DNA from 4 places in the Enterobacter asburiae genome. Region 3 is predicted to be linked to each of the others. Evidence: predicted binding sites of a transcription regulator. Region 3 holds the regulator's gene; each other region holds the start of a gene.
The links. The regulator LexA, encoded in region 3, represses DNA repair genes until DNA is damaged. The targets are predictions, from matches to a motif close to TNCTGTATGTACATACAGNA.
Positions count from the first base shown of each region.

Region 1: the regulator LexA is predicted to act here: its motif matches at 3,380-3,399, upstream of dinB (DNA polymerase IV).
Region 2: the regulator LexA is predicted to act here: its motif matches at 4,100-4,119, upstream of ACJ69_RS03145 (DNA translocase FtsK 4TM domain-containing protein).
Region 4: the regulator LexA is predicted to act here: its motif matches at 1,494-1,513, upstream of umuD (translesion error-prone DNA polymerase V autoproteolytic subunit).

Region 1 covers NZ_CP011863.1:4,678,134-4,685,881, reverse strand. The annotation lists gene gpt (xanthine phosphoribosyltransferase) at 50-508, opposite strand; gene pepD (cytosol nonspecific dipeptidase) at 769-2,226, shown strand; gene dinB (DNA polymerase IV) at 2,304-3,362, opposite strand; gene nqrM ((Na+)-NQR maturation NqrM) at 3,470-3,673, opposite strand; gene nqrF (NADH:ubiquinone reductase (Na(+)-transporting) subunit F) at 3,673-4,896, opposite strand; gene nqrE (NADH:ubiquinone reductase (Na(+)-transporting) subunit E) at 4,907-5,503, opposite strand; gene ACJ69_RS22890 (NADH:ubiquinone reductase (Na(+)-transporting) subunit D) at 5,510-6,148, opposite strand; gene ACJ69_RS22885 (Na(+)-translocating NADH-quinone reductase subunit C) at 6,141-6,935, opposite strand; gene ACJ69_RS22880 (NADH:ubiquinone reductase (Na(+)-transporting) subunit B) at 6,928-7,748, opposite strand, start outside.
Region 2 covers NZ_CP011863.1:630,850-638,597, forward strand. The annotation lists gene cydC (heme ABC transporter ATP-binding protein/permease CydC) at 1-173, opposite strand, end outside; gene cydD (heme ABC transporter permease/ATP-binding protein CydD) at 173-1,939, opposite strand; gene trxB (thioredoxin-disulfide reductase) at 2,054-3,022, opposite strand; gene lrp (leucine-responsive transcriptional regulator Lrp) at 3,567-4,061, shown strand; gene ACJ69_RS03145 (DNA translocase FtsK 4TM domain-containing protein) at 4,197-7,748, shown strand, end outside.
Region 3 covers NZ_CP011863.1:3,237,300-3,245,047, reverse strand. The annotation lists gene plsB (glycerol-3-phosphate 1-O-acyltransferase PlsB) at 1-1,430, opposite strand, end outside; gene ACJ69_RS15695 (diacylglycerol kinase) at 1,585-1,953, shown strand; gene lexA (transcriptional repressor LexA) at 2,062-2,670, shown strand; gene dinF (MATE family efflux transporter DinF) at 2,734-4,071, shown strand; gene ACJ69_RS15680 (CsbD family protein) at 4,192-4,401, shown strand; gene zur (zinc uptake transcriptional repressor Zur) at 4,471-4,983, opposite strand; gene ACJ69_RS15670 (cupin domain-containing protein) at 5,099-5,587, shown strand; gene ACJ69_RS15665 (conjugal transfer protein TraF) at 5,760-7,070, shown strand; gene dusA (tRNA dihydrouridine(20/20a) synthase DusA) at 7,153-7,748, shown strand, end outside.
Region 4 covers NZ_CP011863.1:1,147,043-1,154,790, forward strand. The annotation lists gene ACJ69_RS05810 (aldo/keto reductase family oxidoreductase) at 132-998, shown strand; gene ACJ69_RS05815 (hypothetical protein) at 1,044-1,244, opposite strand; gene umuD (translesion error-prone DNA polymerase V autoproteolytic subunit) at 1,532-1,966, shown strand; gene umuC (translesion error-prone DNA polymerase V subunit UmuC) at 1,950-3,212, shown strand; gene ACJ69_RS05830 (hypothetical protein) at 3,225-3,494, opposite strand; gene ACJ69_RS05835 (LysR family transcriptional regulator) at 3,577-4,464, opposite strand; partial or broken gene ACJ69_RS05840 (SDR family oxidoreductase) at 4,562-5,617, shown strand; gene ACJ69_RS05845 (NAD(P)H-dependent flavin oxidoreductase) at 5,659-6,639, opposite strand; gene ACJ69_RS05850 (LysR family transcriptional regulator) at 6,775-7,659, shown strand; gene ACJ69_RS05855 (aminotransferase-like domain-containing protein) at 7,631-7,748, opposite strand, start outside.

The sequences.
Region 1 (7,748 bases), 1.4 Mb from region 3:
AAAAACAACGCCCGGCATCACCGGGCGTTAAAATAATTGCGCAACGTGATTAACGACCAGAGATTGGCGGTACGAAGACCACGCCCATATCCCATGGCTGTTCAATCCAGGTGTCCTGCGGGATATCAATCACGTAATCGTCTACCAGCGGGCGGCCAGCAGGCTTCGCGAAGATAGTGACGAAATGTGCTTTCGGATACATTTCGCGGATAGCAACCGCAGTACCGCCGGTATCCACCAGGTCATCAATAACGATGAAACCTTCGCCGTCGCCTTCCGCACGTTTCAGCACGGTCAGCTCGCGCTGGTTGTCATGGTCATAGCTGGAGATGCAAACGGTATCGACATGACGAATACCCAGCTCACGTGCCAGCAGCGCCCCCGGTACCAGACCGCCACGGCTGACGGCAATAATGCCTTTCCACTGTTCGGAAGGCATCAGACGCGCAGCCAGTTTGCGTGCGTGAATCTGCAACATGTCCCAGGTGACGACGTATTTTTCGCTCATGTGAAGTGTCCCAGCCTGTTTTTATACGGCTTAAAAAGTGTTCGAGGGGGAAATAGGTTGCGCGAGATTATAGAGATCTGACGCACTAAAAACCAGTGTTTAGCGCCCTCTGCCTGAGTTTTTACATGCTTTATGCTACCAGCCAGCAGAGAAAGTGGTATTCTCAGTTTCATCTCGCAAGCCTGACTTGTGGTAACTATTAACCTGCTAACCCTGTGACCTGCAACCCTGTTTGCAGCGCCTCGACAAGGAGACTTATCGTGTCTGAACTGTCTCAATTATCTCCGCAGCCGCTGTGGGATATTTTTGCGAAAATCTGCTCCATTCCACACCCTTCCTACCATGAAGAACAGCTTGCCGAACATATTATGGGCTGGGCGAAGGAAAAAGGTCTGCATGCTGAACGTGACCAGGTTGGCAACATTCTGATCCGCAAACCGGCTACCGCAGGCATGGAAAACCGCAAACCGGTTGTGCTGCAGGCGCACCTGGACATGGTGCCACAGAAGAATAACGACACCGTTCACGACTTCACCAAAGACCCGATTCAACCGTACATCGACGGCGACTGGGTGAAAGCACGCGGCACCACGCTGGGCGCGGATAACGGCATCGGTATGGCCTCTGCGCTGGCCGTACTGGCTGACGACAGCGTTGAGCACGGTCCGCTGGAAGTGCTGCTGACCATGACCGAAGAAGCGGGTATGGACGGCGCGTTCGGTCTGCAGGCGAACTGGCTGCAGGCGGACATCCTGATCAACACCGACTCTGAAGAAGAAGGCGAGATCTACATGGGCTGCGCGGGCGGGATTGATTTCATCTCTACCCTGCCGCTGTCGCGCGAAGCGATTCCTGCTGGCTTCCAGACCTTCAAGCTGACGCTGAAAGGGCTGAAAGGCGGCCACTCCGGCGGCGATATTCACCTGGGTCTGGGTAACGCCAACAAGCTGCTGGCGCGCTTCCTGGCAGGCCATGCGGCCGAGCTGGATTTGCGTCTGGTGGACTTCAACGGCGGTACCCTGCGTAACGCGATTCCGCGCGAAGCGTTCGCCACCGTAGCGGTTCCAGCGGCAAAAGCGGACGAGCTGAAAAAACTCTCCACCGTATATCTGGATATCCTGAAAAACGAACTGTCGGCGAAAGAGAAAAACCTGACCGTAGTGCTGGAATCCGTATCTACGGATAAAGCCGCGCTGACCGCGCAGTCTCGTGACACCTTCGTTCAGCTGCTGAACGCGACGCCAAACGGCGTGATTCGCAACTCTGACGTGGCGAAAGGCGTAGTGGAAACCTCACTGAACGTGGGCGTAGTGACCATGAGCGACGACAGCGCGGAAATCATCTGCCTGATCCGCTCGCTTATCGACAGCGGTAAAGAGTACGTGGTGAGCATGCTGGAATCTCTGGGCACGCTGGCGGGCGCGAAAACGTCTGCAAAAGGCAGCTACCCGGGCTGGCAGCCGGATGCAAGTTCTCCGGTGATGGCGCTGGTGCGTGAAACCTATCAGCGTCTGTTCAACAGCACCCCGAACATTCAGGTGATCCACGCCGGTCTGGAATGTGGCCTGTTCAAGAAACCGTATCCGGACATGGATATGGTGTCCATCGGGCCAACCATTACCGGCCCGCACTCGCCGGATGAGCAGGTTCATATCGAAAGCGTCGGTCACTACTGGACGCTGCTGACTGAGCTGCTGAAAGCAATCCCCGTTAAGTAATACCCTCACCCCAGTCCTCTCCCACAGGGAGAGGGTGAAAAACGTAGGCCCGGTAAGCGTAGCGCCACCGGGCTTTTTTACAATCCCAGAACCAGCTGGCGCTCTAACTGCGGATCCAGCAGCGTGACGTGTAAACCCACCAGCCTGACCCCTCGCCCGCCCCGGCGCTCTTCCCATGCCTTTTTCGCCGTCGCGAGAAGATCGTCTTTATTCAGACGCGGCCAGACGTGTTCCTGCGTGGTCTGCTGGAAGTCATTGAATTTTAATTTGATACCCTGACGGGCAATGAGCAGGTCCGGCTTCACCTTGCTTAAGCGTCGTTCCAGCTCAGGGTAAAGCTGTTCCGTGATAATGGTTTCGCATTCGGACCAGTCATGAATATCTTCAATGAGGGTGCGCTCAACGCCGACGGATTTCCGCAGCCGCTCGCTGTTCACATCGCGATCGTCAATTCCCTGGCTGCGCTCCCACAGCACGCGGCCAAACTTTCCAAAGCGCTTGAGCAGCATGGCGAGATCGCTTCGCTGCACATCTTCGCAGGTGCGTAGCCCCATGCTTTCCAGCTTTGCGGCGGAGACTTTTCCCACGCCGGGTATTTTACCAAGCGGCAGCGTTTTCAAAAATGCCGGCACCTCGTCAGGCGTGATGACGTACTGACCGTTGGGCTTATTTAAATCGGAGGCGATTTTGGCAAGGAATTTAACGGGCGCGACGCCCGCCGATGCCGTCAGATTCAGCTCGTTGAAAATCGTCTGGCGGATCTCCTTAGCCATCAGCGTGGCGGAGCCATGGCAGTGCACGCTGTCGGTCACATCCAGATAGGCTTCGTCCAGCGACAGCGGCTCTATCAGAGAGGTATAGCGGGAGAAGATTTCCCGAATATGAAGGGAAGCCTCTTTATAGGCTTCAAAACGGCCTGGCAGAAGCGTGAGATGAGGGCAAAGCTTTAAGGCCATCGCCGTCGGCATCGCGCTGCGCACGCCAAATTTGCGCGCAGGATAGTTGGCGGTGCTGATGACACCACGCTGAACGCGGCTGCCGCCAATGGCGATGGGAATATCCCGCAGCGCCGGGTTGTCACGCATCTCCACTGCGGCAAAAAAGCAGTCCATATCGACATGGATTATTTTGCGCATAGTAAGCCCTCACTTATCACTGGATAAGTATACAGTAAACAAATGAGGGTTGAGAAGTGTGGGTGGGAATTGTCGGGAGACGGCTTCGCCTTACCCGACCGACAAGACTAAATAATGCGCTGCTGTTCGCGGGCCATCCTTTTCTTCCGCGCATCGCACGGTTCCGGGCAGTCGCAAACCTTTTCCATCCCAATAGATGAAATACCGCCGCAGCTGCCCTGAATGCTTTTCCGCTTAACGATCCAGCCTAACGACATGCCGAAGATGACAAGCACAAAAACCACAAAGGTTGCCAGAAACGTCAGCATCATCAGCCTCCAAAGTCATCGAGCAAGATGTTCTCATCTTCGACACCGAGATCTTTCAGCATCTTAATCACGGCGGCGTTCATCATCGGCGGACCACACATATAGAACTCGCAGTCCTCAGGCGCCGGGTGCTGTTTGAGGTAGTTTTCATACAGCACGTTGTGGATGAACCCCGTATAGCCCGTCCAGTTATCTTCCGGCTGCGGATCGGAAAGCGCCACATGGAAGGTGAAGTTCGGGTTTTCACGCGCCAGCTGTTCAAACTCATCTTCATAGAACATCTCGCGCAGCGAGCGCGCCCCGTACCAGAAGCTGATTTTACGCTGGCTACCCAGCCGCTTGAGCTGGTCAAAGATGTGCGAGCGCATCGGGGCCATACCGGCACCGCCGCCGATAAAGACCATTTCCGCATCGGTATCTTTCGCGAAGAACTCCCCGAACGGGCCGGAGATCGTCACCTTATCGCCAGGCTTCAGGGACCAGATGTATGACGACATGACGCCCGGCGGCGCGTCCGGCACATTCGGTGGCGGCGTGGCGATACGCACGTTGAGCATGATGATGCCCTTCTCTTCCGGGTAGTTGGCCATCGAGTAGGCGCGCAGCGTCGGCTCTTTCACCTCAGATACAAAGCGGAAGAGATTGAATTTGTCCCAGTCGGCGCGGTACTCATGCGGCACGTCAAAGTCCGCATAGGCCACAGCGTGCTCAGGGCATTCAATCTGAATGTATCCTCCGGCGCGGAACGGGACATGCTCGCCTTCCGGCACCCGCAGCTTCAGCTCTTTAATAAAGGTGGCTTTGTTATCATTAGAGATAACCTCGCACTCCCACTTTTTGACGCCGAAGATCTCTTCCGGCAGCTCAATCTTCATGTTCTGACGCACCGCGACCTGGCAGGCCAGACGACAGCCCTCTTTTGCCTCACGCTTTGAGATATGCGCCAGCTCGGTTGGAAGAATATCGCCACCGCCCTCTTTTACCGTCACCCGGCACTGCCCGCAGGAACCGCCGCCGCCGCAGGCTGAGGAGACAAAAATGCCGTTACCGGAGAGCGTGTTGAGCAGCTTGTCTCCCGCCGGCGTGCGGATCTGATTCTGCGGCTCGTCGTTAATATCAATGACCACGTCGCCGGAATTTACCAGCTTCGCGCGCGCCGCCAGAATAAGCCCTGACAGCACCAGTACAATCAGCGTGAACATCACCACGCCAAGGATAATTTCCATCTGTTTGCCCTTATAGCTGCACACCGGAGAAGGACATAAAGCCCAGCGCCATCAGCCCGGTGGTGATAAAGGTGATCCCCAAGCCACGCAGACCCGCAGGCACGTTGGCATATTTCATTTTCTCGCGGATCCCCGCCATGGTGACGATCGCCAGCATCCAGCCGATGCCGGAACCAAAACCGTACACTACGGATTCGCTGAAGTTGTAATCACGCTGCACCATAAACGAGACGCCGCCAAAGATGGCGCAGTTCACCGCGATCAGCGGCAGGAAGATCCCCAGCGCGTTGTACAGCGACGGGAAGTACTTATCGAGGATCATCTCGAGGATTTGCACCAGCGCCGCGATCACCCCGATAAAGGTGATGAAGTTCAGGAAGCTGAGATCAACCCCTTCCACCAGCGCGCCGTCCCGCAGCACAAAGTTGTACACCAGATTGTTGATCGGTACAGACAAGCCGAGCACCACGGTGACCGCGATACCGAGACCAAATGCCGTCGACACTTTTTTGGAAACCGCAAGGAACGTACACATGCCGAGGAAAAACGCGAGCGCCATGTTTTCAACAAACACCGCCCGCACAAACAAACTCAGGTAATGAGCCATCGTCGGTTACTCCTTTTCCTGCTGTTCTGGCTTCAGCGTACGAATCAGCCAGATCAACAAACCGATAATGAAAAACGCGCTAGGGGCCAGCAGGAACAGGCCGTTTGGCAGATACCAGCCGCCGTTCTGCACCGTGTCCAGCACCGTGATGCCAAATAGCTTGCCGCTGCCAATCAGCTCACGCAGGAACCCCACGGTCAGCAGGATCACGCCGTAGCCCAGGCCGTTGCCGATACCGTCCATAAAGCTCGCCAGCGGCGGCATTTTCATGGCGTAGGCTTCCGCACGCCCCATGACGATACAGTTGGTGATAATCAGCCCGACAAACACCGAGAGCTGTTTGGAGGTTTCATAGGCGAAAGCGCGCAGCAGCTGATCGACCACGATCACCAGCGAGGCGATGATCGCCATCTGCACGATGATCCTCACGCTGTTGGGGATATGGTGGCGGATCATCGAGATAAACATGCTGGAGAACGCCGTGACTAGCGTTACCGCCAGCGTCATCACAACCGCCGTTTCCAGCTTGGTCGTCACCGCCAGAGCAGAACAGACGCCCAGCACCTGGAGCGTGATCGGGTTATTGGCGAGCAGTGGGCCAATGAGCACCTTTTTAACTTCTTTCAGTTCACCGGTATCAGCCATTGTTCAGCGCTCCTTCACGTACGTTTTTCAGGAAAGGACCAAAGCCCAGCTCGCCCATCCAGAAATCAAAACTGTGCTGCACGCCTTTTGAGGTGAGCGTAGCGCCGGAAAGCCCGTCAACGGCGTAGTCGTCACCGGGACGTGCCGCCCCTTTCATCACCTTCAGCGCAGGCAGGCCGTTATCGTCGAGCACTTTCTTGCCGACAAACTGTGCCCGCCAGTTAGGGTTTTCAACTTCGCCACCCAGCCCCGGCGTTTCGCCCTGGTCGTAATAGGTAATGCCTTTGACCGTTCGGCCATCGGTATCAAGGGCCACAAAGGCATACATCATTGACCACAGACCGTTACCGTAAATAGGCAGTACCACTTCCTGAATACGTTTTTGGGGGTCGCGAACCAGATAGATTTCGGCCAGGTTGCTGCGACGCTTAATCCCGGCGGGATCTTGCGATGCCTCCAGCGTCAGGCTCATCTGCGGATCTTTAAGCGCCAGCGCCTGGTTGAATTTTGCCGGGTCTTTATCCAGCAGTTCGCCCGTTTTTAAATCCACCAGACGCGCCGAAATACGTTCAGCAAAGACGGCCGAAACGTCGTCTGCGCTCATTCCTTCCTGCATCAGCCCGGCGACGGCCAGAATGTTGCGCTGTTTATCCAGCGCACGTTGCTCCTGCTGCAGGGGTTTTAACCCCACGGCAGAACCGGCCACGACAATAGAACAGACCAGACAGAGCACCAGCACCACCAGCAGCGTTTTGCTGATGCTGTCGTTATTTTTAACTTCAGCCACGCGCCTTCCTCCGCTTAATGTTGGCCCGCACCACCAGGTAATCGAAGAGTGGCGCAAACAGGTTGGCAAACAGAATGGCCAACATCATCCCTTCCGGATACGCCGTGTTGACCACGCGGATCAGGACACACATCGCGCCAATGAGCACGCCATAGCTCCATTTACCTTTGTCTGTAAACGAGGCAGAGACGGGATCCGTCGCCATGAACATCATGCCGAACGCGAAGCCACCCAGCACCAGATGCCAGTACCACGGCATGGAGAACATCGGATTGGTGGTCGAACCGATAACGTTAAACAGGGTGGCGGTCAGCACCATGCCGATCATCACGCCCGCAACGATCCGCCAGGAGGCCACGCGACCAAAAAGAATGATCGCGCCGCCAAGCAAAATCATCAGCGTAGAGACTTCTCCGATGGAGCCCGGAATGTTGCCAATAAAGGCATCAAACCAGGTGACTGGCTGACCTGTCGCGTTGTTAACCAGCGTTTCGCCGCCGTGTGCCGCCCACTGTGAAAGCGGCGTCGCGCCGGAAAAACCGTCTGCCGCCGTCCACACGAGGTCGCCCGAGATTTGCGCCGGATAAGCAAAGAACAGAAACGCGCGTCCCGCCAGCGCCGGGTTGAGGAAGTTCCGCCCGGTGCCGCCGAAGATCTCTTTGGCAATCACCACGCCGAAGCTGATGCCAAGCGCCGCCTGCCAGAGCGGTAGCGTCGGGGGAACAATCAGGGCAAACAGAATAGAGGTCACGAAGAAGCCTTCGTTGATCTCATGTTTACGGATAATGGCAAACAGCACTTCCCAGAAGCCGC
Region 2 (7,748 bases), 2.1 Mb from region 3:
TTGAAGCTGTATAAACCGGCAAAGCCCGCGACGGCCGAGGCCGACAGGAACCAGCCGGAAAGCGTGAGCAGGCCAATGCTGGCGAGCAGCGTGACAATCGCCAGCACAATCCCCAGCGTCAGCATCCATTTGTGGCGTTTATAGAGCGCAAGATAAGGCAGCAGAGCACGCATCAGATGTCCTCCTGACGGTTCGCCAGCAGGGCGGCAAACGGTCCCTGCGCGGCAACGAGAGAGGCGTAATCGCCTTGCTCAACAATACGGCCGTTCTCCATCACCCAGATCTGGTCCCAGTCGGCAATCCCCTCCAACTGATGGGTAACCATCAGGGTGGTTTGCTGCCGGGAGGCGGCGTTCAGGGCCTCCATTACGCGCTGCTCGCTGTGGGCGTCCAGGCTGGCGGCGGGCTCATCCAGCAGCATCAGCTGACAAGGATTCAACAACGCGCGGGCAACGGCTACGCGCTGCGCCTGTCCGACCGACAGCCCGGCGGACTGATCGCCGACCACGGTATCTACCCCCTGCGGAAGCAGCGGCAGAAACTCGCTGACCCAGGCGCGGTCGAGCACCGATAGCAGTTCATCTTCACGCGCGTCCGGGCGCGCCAGCAGAACGTTTTCACGCAGCGTAGAGGCTGGAAGCTGCGGGTTTTGTCCTACCCAACTGAGCTGTTTACGCCAGGCGTCTGGATCGAGGTCGCGCAGTTCGGTTTTGTTGATCCGCAGTGAACCCGTGTAGGCCATAAAGCCGGATAGCGCATTCAGCAGAGAACTTTTACCGGAACCGCTGGTGCCGACGAGCACCACCCGTTGTCCGGCAGGTAAGGTAAAGTTCAGCGGACCCGCGAGCACTTTGCCTTCCGGTGACAGAATAGAAAAGTCCTGCGCTTCAATGGTCACGGGGTCTTTAGCATTCAGCGTCACGTCACCCCGCTCCGGATGAGCCAGCGGCGTTTCAAGGAACGTTTTCAGGCTATCGGCTGCGCCAACCGCCTGCGCTTTGGCGTGATAGAAGGTTCCCAGATCGCGAAGCGGCTGGAAAAACTCCGGGGCCAGGATCAGCGCCAGGAAACCGGCAGAAAGGGTCACCGCCGTGCCGTAATGGCCGAAATCCAGCGCGCCAAGGTAGGAGAAGCCAAAGTAGACCGCCACGAGGGCAATCGACAGTGAGGTAAAGAATTCCAGTACGCCGGAAGACAGGAAGGCGAGGCGTAGCACTTCCATGGTGCGCTGACGGAAGTCCTGCGATGCCTGGCGAATATTTTCGGTTTCCGCTTCACCGCGGCCAAAAATGCGTAACGTCTCCATGCCGCGCAGACGATCGAGGAAATGGCCGCTCAGGCGACCCAGTGCCAGGAAGTTACGGCGGTTGGCATCCGCTGCCCCCATGCCGACCAGCGCCATAAACAGCGGGATCAGCGGGGCGGTGCCCATCAGAATCAGCGCAGCCATCCAGTTCACCGGGAAGATGGCGATCACGATCAGCAGCGGAACGAAGACGGCAAGGGCCATTTGCGGCAGATAGCGCGCATAGTAGTCGTGCATATCGTCAATCTGCTCAAGGATCAGCGTCGCCCAGCTACCGGCCGGTTTACCCTGGATCCACGCGGGCCCGGCTTCCTGAAGGCGATCCAGCACCTGACGGCGGATCTCGTAGCGGATGTGCTGTCCGGCGTGAAAACCGACGCGCTCACGCAGCCACACCACCCAGGCGCGCAGGATAAAAATCAGGATCAGGACAATAAAGGGCAGCAACAGCGCTTCGCGCGGGATGTTCTCCATGATCATGTGATTAAGAATGCGGGCCAGCAGCCATGCCTGGGCAACAATCAACAGACCGCTAACGAATCCCAGGAGACGGGAAATCGTAAGCCAGCGGCGGGAAATAACGCTTTGCTGTTTCAGCCAGCGTGTTAACTCTTGTTGACGGGTTTTTTCCATTGCGTACTTTGCAGGTGACGTTATTAGAAATTGGGCAGCGCAATGTTACAACGGGGAGACAATAAAGGCGACTTATCGCCGCCTTTATTTACGTTTGTTACTGACTTGTAAAGATTATTTACCTTGTTCAGCCAGTCCATCGAGGTAGCGTTCAGCGTCCAGAGCGGCCATACAGCCGGTGCCCGCAGATGTAATCGCCTGACGATAAATGTGGTCCATCACGTCGCCAGCCGCGAACACGCCCGGGATGCTGGTCTGGGTCGCATTACCGTGAATGCCGGACTGCACTTTGATGTAGCCGTTTTCCAGCTCCAGCTGACCATCGAAGATTGCGGTGTTCGGGCTGTGGCCGATCGCCACAAACAGACCCGCCACTTCAAGCGTTTCGACGTTATCGGTGTTCTGGGTATCACGGATACGCAGACCGGCAACGCCCATCTGGTCGCCCGTCACCTCTTCCAGGGTACGGTTGGTATGCAGCACGATGTTGCCGCTTGCCACTTTATCCATCAGGCGTTTGATCAGGATCTTCTCCGCGCGGAAGGTTTCGCGACGGTGGATCAGGTGCACTTCAGAGGCAATGTTCGCCAGGTAGAGTGCTTCTTCCACTGCGGTGTTGCCGCCGCCGATGACCGCGACTTTCTGATTACGGTAGAAGAAACCGTCACAGGTTGCGCAGGCAGAGACGCCGCGGCCTTTGAACGCTTCTTCGGATGGCAGACCGAGGTAACGGGCAGAGGCGCCGGTGGCGACGATCAGCGCGTCACAGGTGTATTCGCCGCTGTCGCCCGTCAGGCGGAACGGACGGTTCTGCAGATCGACCTTATTGATGTGGTCGAACAGAATTTCAGTTTCGAATTTAGCGGCATGCTCGTGCATACGTTCCATCAGCAGCGGCCCGGTCAGGTCGTTCGGGTCCCCTGGCCAGTTTTCCACTTCGGTGGTGGTGGTCAGCTGACCGCCTTTTTCCATACCGGTGATGAGTACCGGGTGCAGGTTAGCGCGTGCAGCATAGACCGCTGCGGTATATCCCGCAGGTCCAGAACCAAGGATTAGCAGCTTACTGTGTTTGGCCGTGCCCATGAGATCCCCATTGTTGTTGGCAGACATTTGGCTGGATTGTAGGGAATTTGTTGTCGTAAAAAAAGAGCGCAGCAATTTTGATATCAATCTGTGTAATAGCCACGGACGATGAGTGGCGCGCTATAACATCACGCTTTCGCCTGAAAACCGGTCGTTTGTAAGGCAATAAAATGAGGATTAATACCCTGCCGTAATGAATATCCGGCATGTTGTACTAAAAAACGATGTTTTGCTTTGACAATCCCCTGCGCTTTTGCGAAAACATTCAAGGAAGAAAAAAAACCGCGTTAACCGTATGCCGCATAGGCATGCACGTAAATGCCATTTTTACCGGGTCAGTGAAATCTACGCATGGCGTGGACAGACGCCATACGTGATGTCGGTGACTGCCTTCGGGCAACGGTCTTCTTACCAACAGAACCCGAATCCGCATCGCGTCTAATACAAAACCAGGCGATGTGATGACTAACGGGTACAGGCTCTGAACAGTGATGTGCACAGGGTCCAGGCAGGAGTAGGGAAGGAATACAGAGAGACAATAATAATGGTAGATAGCAAGAAGCGCCCTGGCAAAGATCTCGACCGTATCGATCGTAACATTCTTAATGAATTGCAAAAGGATGGGCGTATTTCCAACGTCGAGCTTTCAAAACGTGTGGGACTTTCCCCGACGCCGTGCCTTGAGCGTGTGCGCCGACTGGAAAGACAGGGTTTCATTCAGGGCTACACTGCTCTGCTGAACCCGCATTATCTGGATGCCTCACTTCTGGTATTTGTTGAGATTACTCTGAATCGTGGTGCGCCGGATGTGTTTGAGCAATTTAACGCCGCTGTACAAAAACTTGAAGAAATTCAAGAGTGTCATCTGGTATCCGGTGATTTCGACTACCTGTTGAAAACCCGTGTGCCTGATATGTCCGCCTACCGTAAGCTGCTGGGGGAAACCCTGCTGCGTCTGCCAGGCGTGAACGACACCCGTACGTATGTGGTGATGGAAGAGGTCAAACAGAGCAATCGTCTGGTTATTAAGACGCGCTAACACGGAACAGGTGCAAAATCAGCGTAGTTTGATTACACTCCTGTTAATCCATACAGCAACAGTGCCGGGGAGTCCCGGCGCTGTTGTCCGTTTTAGCAAAAAGGCAGGATATGCCTGATACCTGGAGAGCCTTTTTTGAGCCAGGAATACACTGAAGACAAAGAAGTCACACTATCGAAGCTAAGCAGCGGACGTCGTCTCCTCGAGGCTTGGCTGATTGTTATTGCCCTTTTTGCCGTCTGGCTGATGGCAGCCTTACTCAGTTTCAACCCCTCAGATCCCAGCTGGTCACAAACTGCATGGCATGAGCCTATCCATAATTTAGGCGGTGTCCCCGGTGCCTGGCTTGCGGACACGCTGTTCTTCATTTTCGGTGTGATGGCCTACACCCTTCCCGTCATTATCATTGGCGGATGCTGGTTTGCGTGGCGTCATCGTCAGAACGATGATTACATCGACTATTTTGCCTTGTCGCTGCGCCTGATTGGCGCGCTGGCGCTGATCCTCACCTCGTGCGGGCTGGCGGCAATCAATGCAGATGATATCTGGTACTTCGCCTCTGGCGGGGTGATCGGCAGTTTACTCAGTTCTGCACTGCAGCCGATGCTGCACAGCAGCGGCGGCACGCTGGCGCTGCTGTGTATCTGGGCGGCCGGGCTGACGCTGTTTACCTGCTGGTCCTGGGTGAGCATTGCCGAGAAGATCGGAAGTTTTATCCTCACCATTCTGACTTTCGCCAGCAACCGTACTCGCCGTGACGATACGTGGGTTGATGAAGAAGAATACGAAGATGAAGAGGAAGATGACGCGCCTGTGCAGCGTCGCGAGTCTCGTCGTGCGCGTATTCTGCGCAGCGCGCTGGCCCGTAGTCAGCGTGTTGCTGAGAAATTTGCCAACCCGCTGGGTCGTAAAACCGATGCGGCGCTCTTCTCCGGTAAACGCATGGATGAAGACGAGCAGGTAGCGTATCGCGCGGCGGGTGTCGCCGTCGATCCTGACGATGTGCTCTTCTCCGGCAGCCGGGCCACTCCGGGTGACTTCGACGAATACGATCCGCTGTTAAATGGCCATTCGGTTACCGAGCCGGTTGCGGCCGCCGCAGCCGCGACGACCGCTGCGCAGGCGTATGCCGCGCCTGTCGACGCCGTGACGCCATCCGCGCCGGTTTCGCCACCGGAATCCGTTATTCAGCAGCCTCAGGTTGACTGGCAGACTGCGCCGGGCGTTCACACGCCGGAGCCCGTTATCGCGCCTGAACCTGAAAGCTACATCCCTGTACAGCAGGAGCAGTGGCAGCAGCCGTATCAGCCGCCGCAGCCTGCGTATGAACCGCAAGATTACCCGCACTATGAACAGCCTGTGGCCCAACCTTATCAGGGGTATGTGCCTGAGCCGGTTGAACCTGTGCAGCCTTATGTAGAGCCGGAGCCTGAACCTGAAATCGTGGAAGAGGTAAAACCCTCTCGTCCACCGATGTACTATTTTGAAGAAGTTGAAGAGCGTCGTGCGCGTGAACGCGAGCAGCTGGCGGCCTGGTACCAGCCTGTGCCTGAACCGGTGCAGGAGCCGGTGACGAAAGCGCCTTCTGTTTCCGTTCCACCGATCGACCCGACGCCTGCAGTCGCACCCGTAGCGGAAAGCGTGAAGCAGGCTACCGCTGCCGCTGCCGCTGCCGTAGCTGCACCTGTCTTTAGCCTGGCAACAGGGGGCACGCCACGTCCTCAGGTGAAGGAGGGGATTGGTCCGCAACTGCCTCGCCCTAACCGCGTTCGCGTTCCAACCCGCCGTGAGCTTGCCTCTTATGGCATCAAGCTGCCTTCCCAGCGTATGGCCGAAGAGAAAGCGCGCGAGCCTGAGTACGAAGATGACGCCGATGAAATGCAGCAGGACGAGCTGGCCCGTCAGTTCGCTGCGCAGCAGAATCAGCGCTACGGTGAAGAATACCAGCACGATGAACCGGTGCTGGAAGACGAAGAGGACGCGGCTGAAGCAGAACTGGCGCGCCAGTTTGCCGCCACCCAGCAGCAGCGCTATTCCGGTGAGCAACCGGCTGGCGCAAATCCGTTCTCGCTGTCTGATTTTGAATTCTCGCCGATGAAGGATCTGGTGGATGATGGCCCGAGCGAGCCTTTATTTACCCCGAGCGTGATGCCGGAAGCGGAGCCTGTGCGTCAGCAGCCAGCACCACAAGCCTACGTGCAGCCGCAGCAGCCTGTTCAGCAGCCGTATGCGCAGCCGCATCAACCTGTTCAGCAACCGCAGCAGCCACCACAGTTCCAGCAGCCTGCGCCTCAGCCGCAGGAAAGTCTGATTCACCCGCTGCTGATGCGTAACGGTGACAGCCGTCCGCTGCAGCGTCCAAGCACGCCGCTGCCGTCTCTGGATCTGTTAACGCCGCCGCCGTCAGAAGTGGAGCCGGTTGATACCTTCGCGCTTGAGCAGATGGCGCGTCTGGTGGAAGCGCGTCTGGCTGACTTCCGCATCAAGGCAGACGTGGTGAACTACTCGCCGGGTCCTGTTATCACCCGTTTTGAACTGAACCTGGCGCCCGGCGTTAAAGCCGCGCGTATTTCCAACCTGTCCCGCGACCTGGCGCGTTCTCTGTCGACCGTGGCGGTACGTGTGGTGGAAGTGATTCCGGGCAAGCCTTACGTTGGCCTCGAGCTGCCGAACAAGAAACGTCAGACCGTCTACCTGCGTGAAGTGCTGGATAACACCAAGTTCCGCGATAACCCGTCCCCGCTGACCGTGGTGCTGGGTAAAGATATCGCAGGCGATCCGGTGGTGGCAGATCTCGCCAAAATGCCTCACCTGCTGGTTGCGGGTACCACCGGCTCCGGTAAGTCTGTCGGGGTGAACGCCATGATCCTCAGCATGCTCTATAAAGCGCAGCCGGAAGATGTGCGTTTCATCATGATCGACCCGAAAATGCTCGAACTGTCGGTCTACGAAGGCATCCCACATCTGCTAACCGAAGTGGTTACCGACATGAAGGACGCCGCCAACGCCCTGCGCTGGAGCGTCAACGAGATGGAACGCCGCTACAAGCTAATGTCTGCGTTGGGCGTGCGTAACCTGGCCGGTTATAACGAGAAAATCGCCCAGGCTGTGCGCATGGGACGTCCAATCCCGGATCCTTACTGGAAGCCGGGTGACAGCATGGATGCCCAGCATCCGGTGCTGGAAAAACTGCCTTATATCGTCGTGCTGGTCGATGAATTTGCTGACCTGATGATGACCGTCGGTAAGAAAGTGGAAGAGCTGATTGCCCGTCTGGCGCAGAAAGCGCGTGCGGCCGGTATTCACCTTGTGCTCGCGACCCAGCGTCCTTCCGTGGACGTGATCACTGGTCTTATCAAAGCGAACATCCCGACGCGTATCGCCTTTACCGTATCCAGTAAAATTGACTCACGTACCATTCTTGATCAGGGCGGCGCAGAGTCGCTGTTGGGTATGGGTGATATGCTCTATTCCGGCCCGAACTCCACCTCTCCGGTGCGTGTCCACGGTGCGTTCGTCCGCGATGAGGAAGTACACGCCGTCGTGCAGGACTGGAAGGCGCGCGGTCGTCCGCAATACGTTGACGGTATTACCAGCGACACGGAAAGCGAAGGCGGCGGCGGTGGCTTCGACGGCGGCGAAGAGCTGGATCCGTTATTCGATCAGGCGGTTAACTTCGTTACCGAA
Region 3 (7,748 bases):
GTCATCAGCGGCATCGGTTCGCCGAAGTTCACGTAGCCCTGACCGAGATTGCGTAGCTTGCTCAAGCCGCGCAGCATCTGTGGCAGGCTCTCTTTCTCTTTGGTCGCACCGCGCAGTTCTTTGGCGTATGTGCCCACTTCCATCACGTGCTCATAGCCAATGTAGATTGGCACCAGCGTGATTGGACGGGTTCCTCCGCGCAGCATCGCCTGAATGGTCATCGACAGCGTGCCGGTCTTCGGATCGAGCAGACGTCCGGTACGGGAACGACCGCCCTCCACGAAGTACTCAACGGAATAGCCACGGCTGAACAGCTCGCCCAGATATTCGCGGAACACGGTGGAGTAGAGCTTGTTGCCCTTGAAGGTGCGACGGATAAAGAACGCGCCCAGGCGGCGGAAAATCGGACCTGCTGGCCAGAAATTCAGGTTGATACCGGCAGCAATGTGCGGCGGTACCAGCCCCTGGTGATAGAGCACGTAGGAAAGAAGCAGGTAGTCCATGTGGCTGCGGTGGCAGGGAACATAGACAATCTCATGGCCATCGTGCGCCAGCTGGCGTACGCGCTCGGCGTTATGAACGTTGATGCCCTGGTAGAGACGGTTCCAGGTAAAGCCGAGAATACGATCGGACAGGCGAATCATCTCGTAAGAGAAGTTCGCTGCAATCTCTTCCATCAGCGCAATGGCGTTCTGCTGGGCTTTCTCATGCGATATTTTTTTGCTGCGCGCTTCGTCTTCAACGGCGCGAGCAATCGCTTTGGAGGCCAACAGCTTGTTGAACAGATCCTGACGCGCCGGGAGACGCGGCCCTACGGCAGCCAGGCGCTGGCGGGCGAAGTGCATACGCGCCACGCGCGCCAGTTTTTGCGCGATGATCTTGTCGGTACCGTGCTCGTCCGCCATTCGACGCAGCGAAACGGAAGGGGAGAAACGCACAAAGCTGTCGCGTCCCAGCCAGGAGACCGCGAAGAACTTCTGGATGCCGTTAAGCATGCGCAGCGGCGGGTTCTCTTCACCTTTTTCACGGCCCGGACGACGACCAAACATCACCGATACCGGCACCATCTGTACATCCAGATCGGGGTTGCTGCGGTGCAGGTCGAGATAGTCGTGGAACAGCTTGATGGACTCTTCTTTTGGCGTGTAGTAGGTAAACACGCGCGGTCCACCGTGAATGAACACGTAGCGCGGCAGCAGCGTACCGTCAACTTCAAGCGGTTCAAGCGGGTCAGGTAAGTCATGCGCCAGACACTGGGCGCGAAGCGTCAGTAAGTCTGCCTTCGAGTTATAAGGCAAAACGTACATAATAGGACGCGAGGTATCGAGCCCCAATTCCAGCGCGGGTTCTGCTGGGATAGACTTGCTTTTTACCAGGATGCTTAATGGTAAATTAAGTAATTTGTAGTAAATTCGTGGCCAGCCGGACATAAACGATGTAAAGCCTCTGGTTAATAATGCAATTGCGGCGCAAGGATAACAGAAAGCGCGCAAAATTTCTGTTGTTACCCGTCATACTTCAGGCTGTAGCGAAACGCGCTACAGTTCCTGTTACTGACGCTTTTTTTCATAAAAGGTTCTTTTAATGGCCAATAATACCACTGGGTTAACGCGTATCATCAAAGCCGCCGGCTATTCATGGAAAGGTTTCCGTGCCGCGTGGATCAACGAAGCTGCCTTTCGCCAGGAGGGCGTCGCCGCAATCATCGCGGTGATCATCGCCTGTTTCCTTGATGTTGATGCTATTACCCGCGTACTTCTTATCGGTTCCGTACTTCTGGTGATGATAGTGGAAATTCTTAATAGCGCTATTGAGGCCGTTGTTGATCGCATTGGTTCAGATTTCCACGAGCTTTCTGGCCGCGCAAAAGACATGGGCTCTGCTGCCGTATTGCTGGCGATTATCACTGCCGTTATCACCTGGGTCACGCTGCTTTGGTCACATTTCCGATGAGCCTCGAGGAATAATTAAGTCCCTGGTTTTTTGTGCAGTTTTTGGTTCCAAAATCGCCTTTGACTGTATATACTCACAGCATAACTGTATATACACCCAGGGGGCGGAATGAAAGCGTTAACGACCAGGCAGCAAGAGGTGTTTGATCTCATCCGGGATCATATCGGCCAGACGGGTATGCCACCCACGCGTGCGGAAATCGCGCAGCGTCTGGGCTTCCGTTCTCCGAATGCTGCTGAAGAACACCTGAAAGCGCTGGCGCGTAAAGGCGTGATTGAGATTGTTTCAGGCGCGTCACGCGGTATCCGCCTGCTGGTGGAAGAAGAGACGGGCATTCCGCTGATAGGCCGTGTTGCTGCCGGTGAGCCTTTACTGGCACAGCAGCATATTGAAGGCCACTACCAGGTCGATCCTGGCATGTTCAAACCGAGCGCTGATTTCCTGCTGCGCGTCAGCGGTATGTCGATGAAAGACATCGGCATTCTTGACGGCGATCTGCTTGCGGTGCACAAAACGCAGGATGTGCGTAACGGTCAGGTGGTTGTCGCGCGCATTGATGATGAAGTTACCGTCAAGCGTCTGAAAAAACAGGGGAACACCGTTCAGCTACTGCCTGAAAACAACGAGTTCTCCCCGATTGTGGTCGATCTCCGCGAACACAACTTCTCTATCGAAGGACTGGCGGTTGGGGTCATTCGCAACGGCGAATGGCTGTAACCTCTTCCTGACAGGCTATGGCGCCGCTGTAGCCTGCTTCATTCTCGACTCCCGGTATTTTTCATGTCACTGCTGACGGCATCCGATAAGGCATTGTGGCGTCTCGCTCTGCCGATGATTTTCTCCAATATTACCGTTCCCTTGCTGGGTCTGGTCGATACTGCCGTTATTGGTCACCTTGATTCGCCTGTTTATCTTGGCGGCGTGGCGATTGGCGCGACGGCAACCAGCTTCCTGTTTATGCTGCTGCTCTTTTTGCGCATGAGCACCACCGGGCTCACGGCCCAGGCTTATGGTGCAAAAGATCCGCTGCGTCTGGCCCGCGCGCTGGTCCAGCCGCTGATCCTTGCGCTCGGTGCAGGGGCGTTAATCGTTTTATTTCGTACGCCCCTGATCGACCTTGCGCTCCATGTTGTCGGCGGCAGCGAGGCGGTACTGGCGCAGGCGCGACGTTTCCTTGAAATCCGCTGGCTCAGCGCGCCCGCCTCGCTGGCAAACCTGGTTCTGCTGGGGTGGCTCCTGGGCGTTCAGTACGCCCGTGCGCCAGTGATTTTGCTGGTGGTAGGCAACCTTCTTAACATTGTGCTGGATGTCTGGCTGGTAATGGGCCTGCATATGAACGTGCAGGGCGCGGCGCTGGCAACGGCGATTGCCGAGTACGGAACTTTTATTATTGGCCTGTGGATGGTCTGGCGCGTGCTGGCGATGCGCGGCATCTCCCTGGCGCTGCTCAAAACCGCATGGCGCGGCAATATCCGTAAGCTGCTGGCGCTCAATCGTGACATCATGCTGCGCTCGCTGCTGCTTCAGCTCTGCTTCGGCGCGCTGACGGTTTTCGGGGCTCGACTGGGGCCAGAAATCGTCGCGGTCAACGCGGTATTGATGACGTTACTGACCTTTACCGCCTACGCGCTGGACGGTTTTGCCTATGCGGTAGAAGCGCATTCCGGGCAGGCGTACGGCGCGCGCGAAAGCGGGCAGCTGCGGGACGTCTGGCGGGCAGCCTGCCGCCAGTCTGGGCTGGTGGCGCTGGCGTTCGGCCTGGTTTATGCCTGCTTTGGTGAGCAAATCGTCGCGTTGCTTACGTCTATCCCTGCGCTGCGCGAGCTGGCGAGTCACTATCTCATCTGGCAAGTCATCTTACCGGTGGTCGGCGTCTGGTGTTATCTGCTGGACGGCATGTTTATTGGTGCGACTCGCGGAGCGGAAATGCGCAACAGCATGGCGGTCGCTGCGGCCGGGTTTGGCCTGACGCTGCTGACGCTTCCCTGGCTGGGTAATCACGGTTTGTGGCTGGCCCTGGCCGTTTTCCTCTCGCTGAGAGGGATATCGCTGGCTTTTATCTGGCACCGCCACTGGCAAAACGATACCTGGTTCCCTTCACGTCACGATATATCGTGACGGTTAAAGATTCCGAATATGAAATCAACTGCCGAATCCTTAACTACAATAATTATCACGTCCAGCAGAAAAGAACGTAACGGACGTTACGACCCGACGCTTAACTAAGAGGACACGATGATGAATAAAGACGAAATCGGCGGCAACTGGAAGCAGTTCAAAGGTAAAGCGAAAGAACAGTGGGGTAAGCTGACTGATGACGATATGACCGTCATTGAAGGTAAACGCGATCAGCTTGTCGGTAAAATTCAGGAACGTTACGGCTACGCGAAAGACCAGGCGGAAAAAGAAGTAGGCGACTGGGAAAAACGCAACGACTACCGCTGGTAACCGGGCTATACCCGCAAGTACAAGGAAGTACACCCTGAGGGCGGCCATGAGCCGCCTTTTCTTTTGCCGTTAACGCGGTTTTTTCTTCACAAGAATAGAGTGGTCGTGCTGACACGCGTCCTGATGACGGCAGGCTTCCACTTCCACGCAGGCAGAGCATAGCCCGTGCGCTTCAATCACGTTATGACGCAGGGCAAAACCCATTTTCGCTGCCAGCGTATGCATAATATCTTCTACGCCTTCCGCAGCTTCTTCTTTCACCACGCCGCAGCGGTCACAGATAAACATCGCCGATGTGTGGGTGGGCTGATCGAACAGATGGCACAACACATAGCTGTTTGTGGACTCAACTTTGTGCACGAATCCTTGTTCCAGCAGGAAATCCAGGGCGCGATACACGGTCGGAGGTTTCGCCTGCGGCTCGCTTTCGCGGAGCAGGTCCAGCAGATCGTAGGCGCTGATAGCACCCTGCTGCAGGCTCATCAGACGTAGGACTTCAAGGCGCTGCGGAGTCAGGCGCACATTGCGTTGCGCACACAGCTTTTCGGCCTGCGCTAACAGCTCTTTTGTGGACTTATCCATTTAGCACCCCGGATGTTATAGGACGGAAAACCCTCACTTTATCATGTTCTGGTAAAAACGCCGAGATCCGCCAGTCTGTGCTATACCTGACCCATTGCAAAACGGGAAATAAACAATGAAAAAACCTGACTGTATTCGGCACTGGCGCGACGTTGAAGGCGCGGATGATTCGACCTATCCAGATAGCGATGAGCGTTTTTCTATCGGCGCCCCGTTGGCTCGCAAGCTTGGGCTCGGGCGCATTGGTATTCATCATGAGCGTTTACCGCCCGGGCGCAGAACGTCCTATCCGCATGCGGAAAGCGATGAAGAAGAGTTCATTTACGTGCTCGAAGGTCATCCAGAAGCGTGGATTAATGGCTATTTATGGAAACTTGAACCGGGCGACAGCGTGGGGTTTCCTGCCGGAACCGGTATCTGCCACACCTTTATCAACAACACGGACGAAGAGGTGCGGTTACTGGTCGTTGGCGAGGCCAATAAGAAGCACAACCGCATCTACTATCCGCTCAACCCCGTATATGCCGCTACCCGTGAGGATCGCTGGGTAGACCACCCGCCCCAGTTTTTTGGACCGCATGATGGAAAACCTGGGAAAAAATAATTTCCTCTTCTATAAATATTGAGGGCCGTCACAAAATACAACAGGCCGTAAGGGAGTTTTACTTAGGGATAGAAATAGCGGGTCTTTTACTACTTATTCACAGCAATAGTTCGTTCCTGTTTGGGTGATAACAGACAGGGGTTATTTCATAACAGACTATAACGGGCATACTGTGAAAAAAAATTTTAAATTTTCGGTGGTTAGTATCGCTGTTTCCTTGTTTATGGCAAATCAGGCGGGAGCAGCCAATACCTGGACAGAATCACGGAGTGACGCAATGGGTGGTACCGGCGTTGCGGCTGGGAGCTATGGTAGCGGGGCGTTAATCAACCCCGCGTTGCTGGCAAAGGCAAAACCGGACGATGATGTGACGGTCATTTTGCCGTCCGTTGGCGTACAGGTGACGGATGAGGACAATCTTCAGGACGAGATAGATACCATCAACGACAAAATCAATCACTATAAGGATGTGGTTGACGACCTCACCCCAAGAGACATTATCACCAATCCGTTAGGTTCCATTAATCAGTTCCAGGGCGCGGCCAAAGATCTGGCCGATGAGCTGGACTATCTCAAGGGTAAAACCGCACGCGCGACGGCAGGTGCAGGGCTTGCCGTGAGTATCCCTAACGATGTGCTTTCCGTGGCCTTTATGGCGAAAGGCTATGCCCATGGCCGGGTAAGCTCGTCTATCGATCAGCAAGATATTGATTATCTGCGCGGTATTCAACAAAGCAAAGTGGTGGCTGCCGGTGTTGCCCTGGACGCTGCGCTGAACGGCACGGATCAGATCACTAAAAATCTCAACTCAACGGCGTCTGGCCGGGCAGCGATTGTGTCCGACTATGGTGTTGCCGTTGCCCGTCAGTTTGACCTCGGCGGCGTCCCGGTTTCCGTAGGGGTTACGCCAAAGCTGCAAAAAACCTGGGTCTATAACTACACCACATCAATCTACGATTACGACAGTAACAAGTGGAATGACAGCCGCTATCGCACGGACGACACGGGCTTTAACGTTGATGCCGGTATTGCGGCTGATTTCGGCGAACACTGGACCGTTGGCGTGAGCGGCCAAAACCTGATGTCGCGCGACATCGACACCAAAGATATCCGTATCCGCAACGGCCGTACGGGAGAAGTGGTGAGCTATAAAGACACCTACCAGATCCGTCCGCTGGTGACCGCCGGTGCCGCCTGGCACAACGACCAGGTAACGCTGACCGCTGATGGCGATCTGACCGAAACCAAAGGCTTCAAGAGCGAAGATACCTCGCAGTACGTTGGCGTCGGTGCCGAGGTTACGCCGCTCAGCTGGCTGGCGGTGCGTGCGGGTTATCGCGCGGACGTGAAGGGTAACGACAGCAATGTCTTTACCGGCGGTGTCGGCTTCGCGCCGTTCAGTACCGTTCATGTTGACCTGATGGGCCTGTACGGCGAGGACGAAACCTGGGGCGCCGGGGCTCAGCTGAGCATGACGTTCTAAAGTCCACCGGAGGCGCTGCGCCTCCGGCTTTTCTTTGTGCTATAGTAGCGCCCCTTTTCCACCAGATGCTTAAAACTTCGCCATGTCGTCAGAATTACAGACCGCTTTCCCTGCACACCGTTTCTCCATTGCGCCGATGCTCGACTGGACGGACAGACACTGCCGCTATTTCCTGCGCCAGCTCTCCCGCCATACGCTGCTGTACACCGAAATGGTGACCACGGGCGCAATCATTCACGGGAAGGGCGACTATCTGGCCTATAGCGAAGAAGAGCATCCGGTTGCCCTGCAGCTGGGCGGCAGCGATCCGGCCGCGCTGGCGCAGTGCGCGAAGCTGGCAGAAGAACGCGGCTACGACGAGATCAACCTGAACGTTGGCTGCCCGTCCGACCGCGTGCAAAACGGCATGTTTGGCGCCTGTCTGATGGGGAATGCACAGCTGGTAGCGGACTGTATCAAGGCGATGCGCGATGTGGTCTCCATTCCGGTTACGGTTAAAACCCGTATCGGCATTGACGACCAGGACAGCTACGAATTCCTGTGCGACTTCATCAACACGGTATCCGGGAAAGGCGAGTGCGAGATGTTCATCATCCACGCGCGAAAAGCCTGGCTCTCCGGCCTCAGCCCGAAAGAGAACCGTGAGATCCCGCCGCTGGACTATCCGCGCGTGTATCA
Region 4 (7,748 bases), 2.1 Mb from region 3:
TAGAAAGGATGCAGAGGTACACCAATACTATCGTCGTATAGAATTTAAACTTTAATTTAACTCGCGCTTAACTAAGGGCTCCGGTGAGGAACCTGTTGTAAATCCGGATCATTTTTATGAGGAAGGTTAACATGAGCAGCATTGATAAAAGCGGGACGTACGCGCTCGGAACGCGGACGGTTAAACGACTGGGCTACGGTGCGATGCAGCTCGCCGGGCCGGGCGTCTTTGGTCCTCCGAAGGATAAGCAGGCCGCGCTGGACGTGCTGCGCGAAGCGGTAGCGGCGGGGGTGAACCACATTGATACCAGTGATTTTTATGGTCCTCATGTCACTAACCAGCTGATCCGCGAGGCGCTTCATCCGTACCGGGACGATCTGACGCTCGTCACCAAGATTGGCGCTCGTCGCAACGAAAAAGGTGCCTGGCTGCCGGCCTTTTCCGCGCAGGAACTGACTCAGGCGGTGCATGACAACCTGCGTAATCTGCAGCTGGACGTGCTGGACGTGGTGAATCTGCGGATCATGTTTAGCGCACACGGGCCGGCGGAAGGGTCGATTGCTGAACCGCTCTCCACCCTGGCCGAATTACAGCAGCAGGGTCTGGTGCGTCATATTGGCCTGAGCAACGTCACGGCCACCCAGGTTGCGGAAGCCCAGAAGATGGTCCCGGTGGTGTGCGTGCAGAACATGTACAACATTGTGAATCGGGGTGACGACGCGCTGGTGGATCTGCTGGCGCAGCAGGGGATCGCGTATGTGCCGTTCTTCCCATTGGGAGGCTTTACGCCACTGCAATCTTCCGGGCTGCAGGCCGTCGCGGATTCACTGGGCGCAACGCCAATGCAGGTTGCGCTGGCATGGCTGCTGCAACGTTCCCCGAATATTCTGCTGATCCCTGGCACCTCTTCCGTGGCGCATCTGCGTCAAAATCTCGCGGCGGGGGAGCTGCGGTTGCCGCCTGAAGCGCTGGAAACGCTGAATTCGCTGATGGATTAAAGGTAACACGCGCAAAGCCTGAAGGATGCTTCCGGCTTTGCGCGCTTAGAGTCCTGTCTGACTTTTCTGCCTGTGAAGCGCTAACGCTTCCGCCACAATCTCCTGCTTGCTCTTACGCGTCTCAAAGGCGGTGGTTCTGATGTACTCCATCAGATCGGGATCGATGCGGGCGCTCAACATTCTGAGATCGGCCTCCTTTGCCAGACCGCGTGCAACACGCTTGTCTGGATAGTCACGGGCTGGCATTGAAAATATTCTCCAGTAAGTCTTGTTAATTCGTTCGGTAAAATATGCTTTTATCTGAATTTAAAGTCAACATGTAGTTATTGCATAGTGATGTTATTTTTTATAAGTCATAAACTAGATGACTTTTATATGACTTGTTCTGTCAGGCCTGTTAACGGCGGGCAACGTTGCTAAATTAAAACCGCTCAAACTTCAACGCGTTTGGGTTCGCCTTTGGAAATGACCTTGATCCTTGTCCATAATCCGTAATACTGTATTTATATACAGTATCTGGCGAGAAAGGCATTATGGACACTCTCTTTTCTTATCACCCAAAACAAGACATTGAATTACCTTTGTTTTTAGAACGCGTTGCCTGTGGTTTCCCCAGCCCGGCGCAGGATTATGTGGAGGATCGTCTCGATCTTAACCGGCTGGCAGTCAGACACCCCAGTGCGACCTATTTTATCAAGGTGAGCGGAGACTCCATGATTGGGGCGGGGATCGGCGACGGCGATCTGCTGGTGGTCGATCGTTCGTTAAATGCCGAACACGGGGATATCGTCGTGGCGTCGGTCGCCGGTGAGTTTACGGTGAAAGAGCTACAGACCCGTCCGGTTCTGAGACTTCTGCCGCATAATGCCCGCTATCAGCCAATTACCTTTCAGTCCGAAGAGGAGCTGCAGATCTTCGGCGTCGTCACCCACACCCTCAAAACGCATAAACATGTTCGCGCTGGTTGATGTGAATAGCTTTTACGCCTCCTGCGAGAAGGTGTTCCGCCCCGATCTGGAGGGGAAACCCATCGTGGTGGTGTCCAATAACGACGGCTGCATCATTTCATTGTCGCGGGAGGCAAAGCAGTTCGGCATAAAAATGGGTGAGCCGTATTTTAAATTCAAAGAAAAACTATACCCGTCAAAAGTTTACGTCTTTAGCTCGAACTATGCGCTGTATGCCGATCTCAGCAGTCGGGTCATGCAGACGCTGACCGATCTCGCCCCGGCAATAGAGATTTACTCCATTGATGAGGCGTTCGTGAACGTTTCAGGGGTCAGCCACTGCCTGTCGCTGGAAGCGTTCGGTCACCAGATGCGCACGCAGGTCTTTAAAAATACGGGCTTAACCGTTGGCGTCGGTATTGCCCCGACCAAAACGCTGGCGAAGCTGGCCAACTATGCGGCGAAACGCTGGGCCAGCACGGGCGGCGTGGTCGATCTCTCAGGCCGCGAGCGGCAGCGTAAGCTGCTGGAAAAGGTTCCGGTAGAGGAGGTGTGGGGAGTAGGGCGGCGCATCACGAAAAAGCTCAACGCTATGGGGATCACCACGGCGCTGGAGCTGGCGGAAGCGTCGTCCTGGGTCATTCGCAAACATTTCAACGTGGTACTGGAACGGACGGCCCGCGAGCTTCGCGGTGAGCCCTGCCTTGACCTGGAAGAGTTCACCCCCACGAAGCAGCAAATTATCTGTAGCCGTTCGTTTGGACACCGTATTACACAGTACGAGGAGATGCACCAGGCCATTTGTGCCTACGCGGAACGCGCAGCAGAGAAACTGCGCGGCGAGCATCAATACTGTCGCTTTATCAGCGTGTTTGTGCGCACCAGCCCGCACGCGGACAACGAAATTTATTACGGCAATCAGGCTTCTGTCACCCTGATGACGCCCACCAATGACTCGCGCGATATCATCCGCGCCGCCACGGAGGCGCTGGGACGTATATGGCTTGACGGCTATCGCTATATGAAAGCCGGGGTCATGCTGGCGGACTTTTTCAGCAGCGGCGTCGCCCAGCTGAATTTGTTTGACGATAATCGTCTGCGCGCCAACAGCGCGGCGCTGATGGAGATGATGGACAGCGTAAATCATTCCGGTAAAGGGAAGATATGGTTCGCCGGGCAGGGTATTGAGAAATCCTGGGCAATGAAGCGTGAGATGCTGTCACCGGCCTATACGACGCGGTACGCCGATTTGCCGGTGGCGAAGTAGAAGATGGTTGCGTTATTTCTTTTGCACCAACCAGGTTGCCGCAGCCGCCAGCGCGCCGATCAGCGGCATTTCGCCCGCTCCGGCCAGGAAGTTATAGCGATCGATCTCATTATTTTTACGGATATCCGCAAGGCGGGTAAGCGCCTTTTTTTCATCCGCAGCGCCGATCTCCTCGAACTGCTTTTCAAACCCCTGAGAGATGAGCTGAGCGGCCGCATCGGTGTTTGCGCTCTCGATCGCAATGAGGTTCGGGCCTTTTTGGAAAAAACAGTAATCCGGCATACGTGCTCCAGAAAGAGGGGATACGGTAAAAACACTCTATTCCTTGCGGTTAAAAAATGCACGTGATTTACGGCGGAAACAATCAGTTTTTCTTTATTATTTCAGGCAGTAACTGCTCAATCACGCTGACGACCTTTCTGACGCGCTGCGGAATAAAGCGGGCGTCAGGATAGACGGCATAGAGGAAGCGATCGGGCAAGCGCCAGTCGGGCAGCACCGGCACCAGCGTGCCCGCCTGCAGCGCCCTGGCCACAAGCGGTCGCTGCATGCCGCCGATACCGATGCCGGCCTCCAGCGCTTGCAGCAGCGCGTCGCTGGTGTTGGCACGGAAAACGGTATTCACGTTGAGCTCGACCGTTTCCTCGTCAGAAATCAGGCGCAGGGGGGCATCCAGCGGAATAGCGCTGAACCGTACGTGTGGCAGCGACGTCAGTTCGCTGACGGCGTGTACCGCCTGAAAACCGGGAGCGGCAAACAGCGCGGCTTCAATACGCGCCAGCACGCGAGCCGCGTGCGCCTGCGGAGGCTCACTGCCCAGCCGTATCGCGACATCCACGCCCTCCGTCACCAGATCGGCAAGGCGGTCATCCAGGGAAATCATCAGCTGCAGTTCGGGATGTAGGCGCTGTAGCGCTAGCAGATGCGGCAAAACGATCTGCCCCAGGCCGCTCGGTAACTGGACATGGACGCGTCCCTGAATGCTATGGTCAACAGGATGCAGACGCCTCTCCGCTTCCCCCATTGCGTCCAGCACAAGCTGCATATCACGCCGGTAACGTTCACCCTGTTCGGTCAGCTTCATCGTACGCGTCGTTCGGTGCAGCAGCACCACGCCAAGCTCATCCTCAAGCGCCGCGATCTGTTGACTGACGGCGGACTGCTTAATGCCGGTCTGACGGGCTGCCGCCGAAAACGAGCCCGCTTCAGCGACGCGTAGAAAGGTAGAAATGGCGGTGAGCTTATTATTCATTTAATGATTCTGCTTATAAGTGCCATCGGTTTCCGGGGATATCTCCAGAAAAAATAATAGATCACACTGCGTCTGTCACCCTTTCCGGAGAAACACCATGAATAAGATCCAGCAACACAACGTCGCCCTGGTCGCAGGCGCCAGCGGCATAGTCGGCAGACAGCTGGTCAGCACGCTCCTGCACCATCAGTGGGAGGTGATCGGCCTCAGTCGCCGCGAGGTAACCCATCCGGACGGCATTCCCGTGGTGAACGTCGATTTACTGGACGCGCAGGACACCGCGCGGGCGCTGGACGCCCTGAACGGTGTCACCCACATTTTTTACAGCGCCTGGGCGAACGCGGCGAACTGGACGGACATGGTTGAGCCGAACGTCACCATGCTGCGTAATCTGGTCAGCACCCTCGAAAAAACGGCACCTTTGCAGACGGTAAGCCTGATGCAGGGGGACAAAGTCTATGGTGCGCATCTGGGGCCGTTTAAAACCCCGGCGCGGGAAAGCGATCCCGGCGTACCGGGTGCCGAATTTAACGCCGCGCAGCTCGCGTGGCTCAGCCAGTTTCAGCGGGGAAAAGGCTGACACTGGAATGCCATCAGGCCGGGCGTGGTGGGGAGCGCGGTACCGGGTAATGCCATGAACCTTGCGCTGAGCATCGCCCTGTACGCCTCCCTGTGCAAGGCGCTGGGGTTACCGCTGCGTTTTCCCGGTTCGGAACAGGCCTGGCACAGCATCGTTGACCATACCGACGCCGGGCTGCTGGCCGAGGCCACGGTGTGGGCCGCCGCGTCACCTGCGGCACAGAATCAGGCGTTCAACGTGAATAACGGCGATGTCTGGCGCTGGAGTGAGCTGTGGCCGCGCATTGCACGCTGGTTTGAACTGGACTCTGCGCCGCCGGTGAGGTTGTCATTTCATCAGCTGTTTAACGACTATCGCGGCGTATGGCGCGAGCTTGCCGAAGAGCGGCTGGCGGAAGCGGATATTCTGCAGCTGAGCGACGGGCGGTTTGCCGATTTTGTCTTTAGCTGGGATTACGACATGTTCGGTGACGGGAGCAAGCTGCGCAGGGCGGGCTTTACGCAAATGCAGGCCACCGATGAAATGTTTTTCAGCCTGTTCGCGCAGCTGAGAGCCGCGCGGATTATTCCCTGATGAGCCTGGGCGTCCTGGTGCAGGCCAGGACGCCGGGGCACTTACTCAACCGTTAACGCATTAACAACCTCGGCCACGCTTTTCACGCTGCGGATGTTCCCAATCCCCGTGCCGAGCGCGATATAGCCCTCGTCGGTGTTGCCTTCGAGCATGCCAAGACGCAGGCCCCGTAATCCTCCCATCGCCTTGCCCAGCGCTTCGTTGCTTGCGCCTGCTTTATCCATCGACGCCAGTTTTTCCGCCAGCTTGCCGGGAAGAGAGCGGTAGTAATGGGGCACGGTGCGGAAAAGCAGCAAATCGAGGCCGTTGGCGGCAACAATTTTCTCTTTGACGCTCTGCGGCACGCGGCTTTCTTCCGTGCTGATAAACACTGAACCGGCAAACACGCCTTCCGCGCCCAATGCATGCGCCGCTCTGGCGGTGCGATTATCGGTAATGCCGCCCGCGGCCATAACCGGGACGTGCTTCACGGCATCGGCAATCAGCGGCACGATGGAAAAGGTGCCAAGCACCGTTGCGGGTAACGTCCCGCCTTCATCAAAACCGGTGGCGACGATAATGTCAGCCCCCATTTCTTCCGCGAGGCGGGTGTTCTCCGGTGTTGGGTTGATGTCGCGGTAGATAATGGCGATACCCGCCTCTTTTAACTCGCTGAACAGCGCGGGAATAATGCTGCCTTCCCCATAGCCCGTATACACCACGACCCTGACGCCTTCGTCTTTTACCACCTGAAGAATAGGTCCAGTCCAGACGTCATTAACGGCCGTGGGGATCAGGTTCACGCCAAACGGTTTCTCGGTCAGCCGTTTGGTTTTACGAATTTCTTCGCGCATTTTTTCGGCGGTCTCTTCCGGCGTGGAGACCGCGGTGTCGGCGGTTAAACCGGCATTGGGCCCCAGCACGCCGAGTCCTCCGGCATTGCTGACCGCAGCAACTAAACGAGCATCGGTGAGCCAGGATAACGGCCCCTGAATAACAGGTTTTTCGATGCCCAGGATCTGGCAAATACGGTTATTTTTCATAGCGGACTCTCCCTCACGTTTGAATGGGGAAGAGTGTAGGGCGCAGGATTGTTAGGAAAAATAGCCAAAAAGATTCATCACTGTTATAAAATTAATAACAATCATTTTATCCTGCTCGCGACAAAAGCGTTCCTTATGCAAATAAACCTCTTTGAAGCTATTCGAATTTTTATTGAAATTGTCGAGTCAGGCAGTTTTACCCAGGCGGCGGAGAATCTACAGGTCCATCGTCCGGCAGTTACCAAAGCGTTACAGCTTCTGGAGCAGCACAGCGGCACCCGGCTACTGCAGCGCACAACGCGTCGGATTAGCCTGACGCCGGATGGGGAAGCCTTTTATCGCCGGAGTAAACCCCTGCTGGCGCAGGCGGACGAATTGCTGGAGTCGTTTGGTACGGACCGGGCAATACACGGCCAGCTGCGTGTGGATATGCCGGTCTCTTTTGCCACGCTGCGGGTGATACCCAATCTGCCTGATTTTTATCGTCAGCATCCTGAGATCGACATCATTCTGAGCAGCTCTGACCGCCGTCGGGATATGCTGCGGGATGGCCTGGACTGCGTGCTGCGGGTGGGAGAGCTGGAGGACGGTGAGTATATCGCGCGTAAAATCGGGAACATCAAAATCACGACCTGCGCCAGCCCGGCCTGGCTGGCAAAACACGGTATGCCAGAAACGCCGGATGATTTACGCAAGCATCAGGCCATCAACTGGATTAATAACCGAAGCAGACAAATTCATCCGTGGACGTTTACCACGCCAGAAGGCATCGCGGAAATTACCCTGCCCGGTAAGCTTGTCGTGGATAACTCCGAGGCCTACATCGCGGCAGGCCTTGCCGGGTTGGGGTTAATGCAGGGGATGAATCTCTTTCTCCAGCCTTACATAGACCGCGGTCTTCTGGTTGAAGTCCTGCGGGACTATCGTTCGCCGGACCGCAAGCTGTCACTGCTCTATCCACACCGCCATCTCTCCCGCAAGGTGCGGGTCTTTACCGAATGGCTGGAGAGTCTGGTGTGAAAGCAGCCAGCTCGTGACACAGCGCGCCAATCTGCTCCACGGCGTTCAGCAGGCGGGGCGTGGGTTCGTTTGCGCAGTTCAGCCGCAGA